2 regions of the Streptomyces sediminimaris genome follow, and region 1 is predicted to be linked to the other one. Evidence: predicted binding sites of a transcription regulator. Region 1 holds the regulator's gene; the other holds the start of a gene.
What was found. Region 1 encodes HspR, which represses chaperone genes until heat shock. Its sites were predicted from a motif close to TTGAGNNNNNNNNNCTCAA; they were not measured.
Positions count from the first base shown of each region.

Region 2: lon (endopeptidase La) is a predicted target of HspR. The motif match lies at 1,959-1,977, and genes of this name have one in related genera.

Region 1 covers NZ_JBJWOT010000001.1:4,541,761-4,546,175, reverse strand. Annotated here, with positions in the region: gene ACJ9NR_RS21150 (helix-turn-helix transcriptional regulator) at 1-603, opposite strand, end outside; gene ACJ9NR_RS21145 (substrate-binding domain-containing protein) at 902-2,023, opposite strand; gene ACJ9NR_RS21140 (heat shock protein transcriptional repressor HspR) at 2,232-2,681, opposite strand; gene dnaJ (molecular chaperone DnaJ) at 2,687-3,862, opposite strand; gene grpE (nucleotide exchange factor GrpE) at 3,896-4,415, opposite strand, start outside.
Region 2 covers NZ_JBJWOT010000001.1:5,680,016-5,684,430, reverse strand. Annotated here, with positions in the region: gene lon (endopeptidase La) at 1-1,936, opposite strand, end outside; gene ACJ9NR_RS26505 (rhomboid-like protein) at 2,694-3,509, opposite strand; gene ACJ9NR_RS26500 (spermine/spermidine synthase domain-containing protein) at 3,936-4,415, shown strand, end outside.

The DNA.
Region 1 (4,415 bases):
GGTGCGCGCCTCGACCGAACCGCCCATCAGCTCCAGGTAGTTGAGCAGGCCCTGGCCGTGCCGGGCGACATGCGTGTACAGGTCGCGCATCCGCACGCCGCGCCCGCGCAGGGCGAGCGCCCGGTGCAGACCCTCCGTCAGCTCGTCCTCGGGCCGGATGCCGCCCGGCTGGACGGTCAGGACCTCCGTCGTGCACGCCCCGGTGGCCTCGTCCATCGCGGCCTGGATGCGGGACAGCCCGTCCAGCACGCGGATGGCGGCCCCCTCCGTGCCCGGGCCCGTGGCCGCCCTCTGCTCGGGGCCCAGACCGGCGTACCGCTCGACGGCGGCGACCACCGCGCCCACCCGCCGCTGACTGGCGCTGACGTCGTCGTAGACGCCGCGCAGCAGCCGCGTCATGACCTCCTGCGGGGACGTGGGGACCAGCCAGTCCATGTCGTCGGGGTCCGGGTGCAGCAGGGCGAGCTCCAGCAGGCAGGGCACCGGTCCGGCGTCCCGGCGCGGCACGCGGCCCCGGCGTACGGCCCGGGAGTACACGCGCTCCCCGGCCTCGCACAGTCGGTCGGCACCGTGTGGATGCTCCTCCGTCCCGTGCCCGGCCATCGCCCATCCCACCCCCGGTTTCGCCGCCTTCGCAGCGCAACTATGCGCGGACGGGACCGGCTGTGCAACACGGCTCGGCGCGGGGTCACGGTCGCCAAACGCCCATAACTCCCGCTTTGTACGGTCCTCATGCTGCCGCATTGCAACAAGCTGACGGCCCGGGCGGCAGAGTGGCGCGGGCGAGGGGCGCTCCGGGGCGGCGGCGGCCGGATCACGTCCGGGCGGGGGCGCGCTCAAGGGCTGCCGTGGGCCGTCAGGAACGGCCCGGCAACGGTCGCGTCCGCAAAGGGGGAACGCCCTACTTCTTCAGTCCGATGGCCGAGCATTCCGAGGCGTACTTGGAGGTGCAGATCTCCGAGACCTTGTAGATGCCGTCGGCGACGACCGTCGACTTGATGTTCTTGCGCGTCAGCGCGGTGACGGTGACGAGCTGCGCCGGGATGTCCTTGTTCGTCGGACTGTCGACGGTGTCCTGGGTCAGCGCGTCGAACTCGATGTCCTTGCCCTGCACCTTGTCGACGGCCATCTGCGCGGCAGCCTGGGCCTCCTCCGGGTAGGACTTGTAGACGCTCATGTACTGCTCGCCCGAGACGATCCGCTGCACGGCGCTGAGTTCCGCGTCCTGCCCGGTCAGCGGCGGCAGGTGGGTGACACCTGCGTCCTCCAGGGCCTTGACGATGCCGCCCGCCATGCCGTCGTTGGCGGAGTAGACGCCGTCGATGTTGTTCTTGCCGACCGCCTTGATCGCTTCGGTCATGTTGGCCTCGGCGTTCTTCGGGTCCCAGTCCTTGGTGTCGAAGGACCGGGCGATCGTCACCTTGCCCTTGAGCTCGGCCAGGGCGCCCGCCTTGAACTGCTTGGCGTTCGGGTCGGTGGGCGAGCCGTTCATCATCACGATCTTGTCGGCGGTGCTGACGTCGCTGCCCAGCGCGTCCAGCAGCGAGCGGCCCTGCACCTCGCCGACGAGCTCGTTGTCGAAGGAGATGTACGCGTCGATCGGGCCCTCGGCCAGCCGGTCGTAGGCGATGACCGGGATACCGGCGTCCTTCGCCTTCTGCACCTCGCCGGCGATGGCGTGCGAGTCCACGGCGTCCAGCAGGATGATGTCGACCTTGTCGTCGATCATCTTCTGCATCTGGTCCGCCTGCTTGTCCGCCTTCTGGTCCGCGTTGGCGTAGGCGACCCGGCCCCGGTGATTGGTCAGCGAGGCGACCTGCTTCTTGATGATGGGGTAGTCGAAGTTCTCGTACCGGGTGTTGGCCGTCTCCGGCAGCAGCAGACCGATCGTGACGTCGTCGCCCTTGGTGGGACTCGCCGAGCTGCTGTCGCCCGAGACGTTCAGCACGCCGCAGGAGGAGAGTGACAGGCTGGTGGCGGCTATTGCTGCGCACACGGCGGTACGACGGATACGGCTGTTCACTGCGGTGACCTTCCGGACAAGGGTGCTACTGGCGGCCCAGGTGAAGGAAGCCAACGCTTTCTTCACACGATCGTCAAGGAATAACCGGGTAATGAGACGTCAACGTTAGAGTCCGCCCGCCCTTCTGACGGAGGGCGGCCGGCCGGCGCGCGGACGCGGCAGGGGCCCGGAATGTCTCCGGGCCCCTGCCGCGACGTGACGCGGTACGTCAGTCGGACTGCTGCCGCTTCGGCCGCCACACCACCAGTGCGCTGGTGCGCTGCGCCTCCTGGTACGGCACCAGGTCGCGGCGGTACGACGCGTGCACCGCCGCCTCGCGCTGCTGCATGGCCGCCGCCGCGCCCTCGATCGCCGTCTGGAGTTCGGCGACGCGCTGCTGGAGCGCGGCGACCTGGTTCTCCAGCTCGATGATCCGCTTGATGCCGGCCAGGTTGATGCCCTCGTCCTGTGACAACTGCTGCACGGTGCGCAGCAGTTCGATGTCACGGGCCGAGTAACGCCGGCCGCGGCCGGGAGTGCGGTCGGGCGAGACCAGGCCGAGGCGGTCGTACTGGCGCAGGGTCTGCGGGTGCAGGCCGGAGAGCTGGGCCGCCACCGAGATGACGTAGACCGGGGTCTCCTCGGTCAGTTCGTACGGGTTGCGTCGACGGCCGTCCATCTCTCTCAAGCTCCCTTCGCGGCCTGGAACAGCTCCGCCCGCGGGTCCTCGCCCGCGGTCGCCTCGCGATACGCCTCGAGCGCGTCACGAGCCTTCCCCGTCACGTCCCTGGGAACACTCACCTCGACGGTGACCAGGAGGTCGCCGCGGGTGCCGTCCTTGCGGACCGCGCCCTTGCCCCGGGCGCGCATGGTGCGGCCGTTGGGCGTACCCGGCGGCAGCTTCAGGGTGACGGGAGGGCCGCCCAGGGTGGGCACTCTGACCTCACCGCCGAGGGCCGCCTCCGCGAACGTCACCGGGACGGTGACCAACAGGTTGTCGCCCTTGCGGCCGAAGACCGGGTGCGCGGAGACGTGGACCGTGACGTACAGGTCGCCCGCCGGACCGCCCCGTTCACCCGGCGCGCCCTTGCCGCGCAGCCGGATGCGCTGGCCGTCCTGCACCCCGGCCGGTATGCGGACCTGCATGGTCCGGGAGGACTTGGCGCGGCCGGAGCCCTTGCAGACCTCGCAGGGGTTCTCCGCGATCAGGCCCCGGCCCTTGCAGTCCGGGCAGGGGTCGGTGAGGGAGAAGCCCCCGCCGGAGCCGCGCGCCACCTGTCCGGTGCCGACGCACGTCGGGCAGACCCGCGGGTTGCCGTTGGCGTCGCCGGTGCCGGAGCAGGCCTTGCAGGGCGCCTGCGAGGACATCCGCAGCGGGACCGTCGCCCCCTCGATCGCCTCGGTGAAGCTGAGGCTGACCTCGGTGTCGATGTCCTGGCCGCGCCTGGGCTGCACCCGGGTGGTGCCGGAGCCGCCCCGGTTGAACAGGCCCCCGAAGACGTCACCGATCCCACCGCCGAAGCCGCCGGAGCCCCCTCCGGCCTGGCCACCGCCGAAGAGGTCGCCCAGGTCGAAGTTGAACGATCCGCCGCCCGTGCCCGGCCCCGGGCGGAACCCGCCGTTGCCGAACAGGGCGCGCGCCTCGTCGTACTCCTTGCGCTTCTTGGGATCGCCGAGAACGTCGTTCGCCTCGGAGATCTCCTTGAAGCGCTCCTCGGCCCTGGTGTTTCCCTTGTTGGCGTCCGGGTGGAACTCGCGGGCGAGCTTCCGGTACGCCTTCTTGATCTCGGCCTCGGTGGCGTCCTTGGGGACGCCGAGGACCTTGTAGTAGTCCTTCTCGATGAAGTCCTTGGTGCTCATCCTCGACGCCCCTCCTTTCTCATCGGTTCAAGCTCAGCCCTCGTCCGGGCCACCGCTCTCCTTGTCGTCGGCCGCCTCGGCGGAGTCCTGGGACTCCGGCTTGACGGTCTGCGCCCCCGGCTGGGGCTCGGCCACGGCCACCCGCGCGGGGCGGATGGTGCGCTCGCCGATGCGGTACCCGGGCTGCAGAATCGCCACGCACGTCGTCTCGGTGACATCGGGCGCGTAGCTGTGCATCAGGGCCTCGTGGATGGTCGGGTCGAAGGGCTCGCCCTCCTTGCCGAACTGCTGCAGACCCATCTTCGCCGCCACGGTCTCCAGCGACTCCGCCACGGACTTGAATCCGCCGACGAGTTCGCCGTGTTCCCGTGCGCGGCCGATGTCGTCGAGCACGGGCAGGAGCTCGGTCAGAAGGTTCGCGATGGCGATCTCCTTGACCGTGATCCGGTCCCGCTCGACCCGGCGGCGGTAGTTCTGGTACTCGGCCTGGAGCCGCTGGAGGTCCGTCGTGCGCTCTCCGAGCGCCGTGCGTACCTGGTCCAGCTGGGCCGTC
Region 2 (4,415 bases), 1.1 Mb from region 1:
GCGTCAGGCCCGCCGCGCCCGTCTCGGGGTCCGCGAGGGACGCCTCGACGAACAGGACGTCGCCGCCCGCGCCGGTGACCGCCAGGCCCGTCGCCACACCGGGCACGGACGTCCGGCGCTCCGCCGGATCCTGGGCCGACTCCGGGACGTGGTGCGGACGGCCGATCAGGCCGCGCAGGTCACCGTCCGTGATGGTGAACGGCAGCTCCCGGTCGCCCAGTTCGTGCTGGGCCGCGACCTTGCGCAGCAGCCGGGCGATCGACCGCTCCAGGGTGCGCACGCCCGCCTCACGCGTGTACTCGCCGGCGAGCTTGCGCAGGGCGCTCTCGTCCAGGGTCACCTCGTCCTTGTCCAGGCCCGCCCGCTCCAGCTGGCGCGGGAGCAGGTGGTCGCGGGCGATGACGACCTTCTCGTCCTCGGTGTAGCCGTCCAGGCGCACCAGTTCCATACGGTCCAGCAGGGCCTCGGGGATCGCCTCCAGGACGTTCGCCGTGGCGAGGAAGACCACGTCCGACAGGTCGAGCTCGACCTCCAGGTAGTGGTCGCGGAAGGTGTGGTTCTGCGCCGGGTCCAGGACCTCCAGGAGGGCGGCCGCGGGGTCACCCCGGAAGTCGGAGCCCACCTTGTCGATCTCGTCGAGCAGGACGACCGGGTTCATCGAGCCGGCCTCCTTGATCGCGCGGACGATCCGGCCGGGCAGCGCCCCCACGTACGTACGGCGGTGGCCGCGGATCTCGGCCTCGTCGCGGACGCCGCCGAGCGCGACGCGCACGAACTTGCGGCCCATGGCGTGCGCGACCGACTCGCCGAGCGAGGTCTTGCCGACGCCGGGCGGGCCGACGAGGGCGAGGACGGCGCCGCCGCGGCGGCCGCCGATCACGCCGAGACCGCGGTCGGTGCGGCGCTTGCGGACCGCCAGGTACTCGGTGATGCGTTCCTTCACGTCCTCCAGGCCCGCGTGCTCGGCGTCGAGGACGGCCTTGGCGCCCTGGATGTCGTAGGCGTCCTCGGTCCGGTCGTTCCACGGCAGTTCGAGGATCGTGTCCAGCCAGGTGCGGATCCAGGAGCCCTCGGGCGACTGGTCGCTGGACCGCTCCAGCTTGTCGACCTCCTTGAGGGCGGCCTCCCGGACCTTCTCCGGCAGGTCGGCGGCCTCGACGCGGGCGCGGTAGTCGTCGGACTCCTCGGCCGGGTCCTTGCCGTCGCCGTTCAGCTCGCGCAGTTCCTTGCGCACGGCCTCCAGCTGACGGCGCAGCAGGAACTCCCGCTGCTGCTTGTCGACGCCCTCCTGGACGTCCTTGGCGATGGTCTCCGCCACGTCCTGCTCGGCCAGGTGGTCGCGCAGCTGCTGGGTGGCGAGCTTGAGGCGGGCGAGCGGGTCGGCGGTCTCCAGCAGTTCGATCTTCTGCTCGGTGGTCAGGAAGGGCGAGTAGCCGGAGTTGTCGGCCAGCTGGGACACGTCGTCGATGGCCTGCACACGGTCCACGACCTGCCAGGCGCCGCGCTTGCGCAGCCAGGCGGTGGCGAGGGCCTTGTACTCCTTGACCAGTTCGGCGACGTGACCGGGCAGCGGCTCGGGAACGGTCTCGTCGATCCGCGTGCCCTCGACCCACAGCGCCGCACCCGGCCCGGTGGTGCCGGCGCCGATCTTCACGCGGCCGCGGCCGCGGATCAGCGCGCCCGGGTCACCGTCGGCCAGCCGGCCGACCTGCTCGACGGTGCCGAGGACACCGGTGCTCGCGTACGTCCCGTCGATGCGTGGAACCAGGAGGACCTTGGGCTTCCCGGGCTCGGACCGGGCGGCGGCCTGGGCGGCCTCCACCGCGGCGCGTACGTCGGCGTCGTTGAGGTCCAGCGGGACCACCATGCCGGGCAGCACGACCTCGTCGTCGAGCGGCAGCACGGGCAGGGTGAGCGGTGTGGACGTCGAAGCCATGATCTCCCCTTCGGCAGTCAAGTTGAGCTATGCCGACTCAATGCACGGGGCTCCGCCGTTGTTCCCTCCGCTCCGTGCCGTTCGCTGTCAGCGATCACGGCGAAGCCCGGTACGGGGCTCGACGGCGCGGCGGCCACACTGGGCCGGTGGGCCCCCGACCACGGCGTCCTCCGCACCCGGCACCCCCACCGTCTCGCCCAGCACACCACCCCGCGGCGGCAGTTGCGGGCGCGGGCTGGTGTGCTGGGCACCGCGCCGGGCCGACCGGCGGCCCGCTCCGCCCACCCTCGCCACCCGCGGCGCGCACGAACGGAACGCCCCGGAGCGGCGGTACACCCAGACGCGCGCCCCCGACCGGGGCGTCCGCCCGTCGGGCGAGGGGACGGTGCGGGTCCGGGAGACGCGCGGCGGTCCGGAAGGAGAGCGGAGGCGCGGAGGCGCGGAGGCCCGAAGGAGCGTGGAGGTGCGGAGGCCGGAAGGAGCGCGGAGGCCGGAAGGAACGCGGAGGCGCGGAGGCCGGAAGGAGCGTGGAGGTGCGGAGGCCGGAAGGAGCGCGGAGGCCGGAAGGAACGCGGAGGCCGGAAGGAACGCGGAGGCGCGGAGGCCGGAAGGAACGCGGAGGCCGGAAGGAACGCGGAGGCGCGGAGGCCGGAAGGAACGCGCGGTTCCGGAGGCGCCGGCTTCCGCAGCAGGCCCTGGGTCCAGGACGCGCGCGCACGGGTCGGTCTGACAGTGCTCGTCGAGCGCGGGGATGAGCCTAGGTCCAGGACGCGCGTGCCCGGGTCTCCCGGTGCCAGCGCCTGACCAGCGGCCAGGTCGCGATGCCCGTCGCCAGCGCTGTCAGATGGCCCCAGTTCGTCATCGGGTCGGTGAATGCGAGCAGGCTCTGGACCTGCATGCCGCCGAACAGGAGCAGCACCGGCAGGCGCAGCCACGGCCTCAGCAGTCCGGCCAGGGCGCCCACGCCCGCGGCGACGCCGAAGCTGATGCCGTAGTCGAGGCGGTGCAGGGAACTGCCGGGGAGATGACCCGCCAGAACGGCGAGGCCGACGACGCCCTCGGTCACCACGGTGGCCAGGACGTGCCCGGCCAGGAAGACGACGGCCGTGCGCGCCCCGCCTATCCGGCGCTCCAGCGCGGTCAGCACGAGCAGGAAGCAGCCCACGAACGGCGAGACGAGCCCGCCCGCGATCCACAGCGCGCTGGCCAGCAGCACCACCGCGGGCGACCGCAGCAGGTGCGCCACATCGGTGCTGGACGCCTGTCGCAGGGCGAGGACGAGGGGGGCGGCGGCGTAGGCGCTGAACAGCGAGGTGAGGGCCAGGACGGCCGCGTAGCCGAAGGTGAACGGCGTGCCGGCGGGCGTCGGCAGGAGGCGCCTGAGGCGGCCGAGGGACCGCAGGCCCGCCGGGGCGGGCCCAGAGGCCCGGGCGAGGCGCGGCCCGCCGCGCTGACGCGGCATCCCGTCCAGGAGCCCGGCCACAGCGGGGAGTTCACCTGCGCCGGGGAGTCCGGACACCTCGGAAGGGGGCGCGGCCGAGGGGTCGGTTCCGGCCGTCGCGGTGGGTTCCACGGTGGGGCGCTCCTTCCGTCGCGCCCCACCCTTCGCAGCCACGCGGACCCCTGTCTGTGACCGACACCACGCGAAAGCCGATTCTCAGCAACCTCTCACGCTTCTCGGTGCGGGCGGCACGGGCGGCGCCGCGAGCGCGCTCGACGGGCACGTTCGACGGGCGCGCTCGACGCGCGAAACGGTGCGGTGCGCGCGGTACTTGACGCCGTGCGCGGTCCTTCGACGCCGTACGCGACCCGTAGCGCCGTACGCGACCCGTAGCGCCGCGCGCCGCCCGAGCTTCCCGTGCCTCCCGAGCCGTCCGGCGCGCCGGTTCCGCTCCCCTTCCGCCCCACCGCGATCCGCTCCGGACACCCGGGGCCTCATACCCGGGGCCTCCCGTGAATTCCCGTGGCCGTCACCACCGGTTCGGGCAGGATGGGGCCCATGACCACCACCTATGACACCCCTGTGGTCCTGGACCGCCGCGAGGGCCCGTACGGCGAGGTCGTGCTGCGCCGGCACGGCGAGTTGCTGCAGATCATCGCCAACGGCTGCTTCCTCATGGACACCTCGGACGGCCGCTCGGAGCGGCTGCTGGTCGACGCCGCGCGCGACGCCCTGGGCGCCCGCCCGCGGCCGCGCGTGCTGATCGGCGGACTGGGAGTGGGATTCTCGCTCGCACACGCCGCCGCCGACCCCTGCTGGGGCGCGATCACGGTCGTGGAGCGCGAGCGCGCCATCGTCGACTGGCACCGCGACGGACCCCTCGCCGCCCTTTCGGCGCGGGCCGTCGCCGATCCGCGCACAGAGATCGTCGAGGCGGATCTCGTCACCTACCTGGATGAGACATCCGCCACGTACGACGCGCTGTGCCTGGACATCGACAACGGCCCCGGCTGGACCGTCACCGAGGGCAACGAGGGC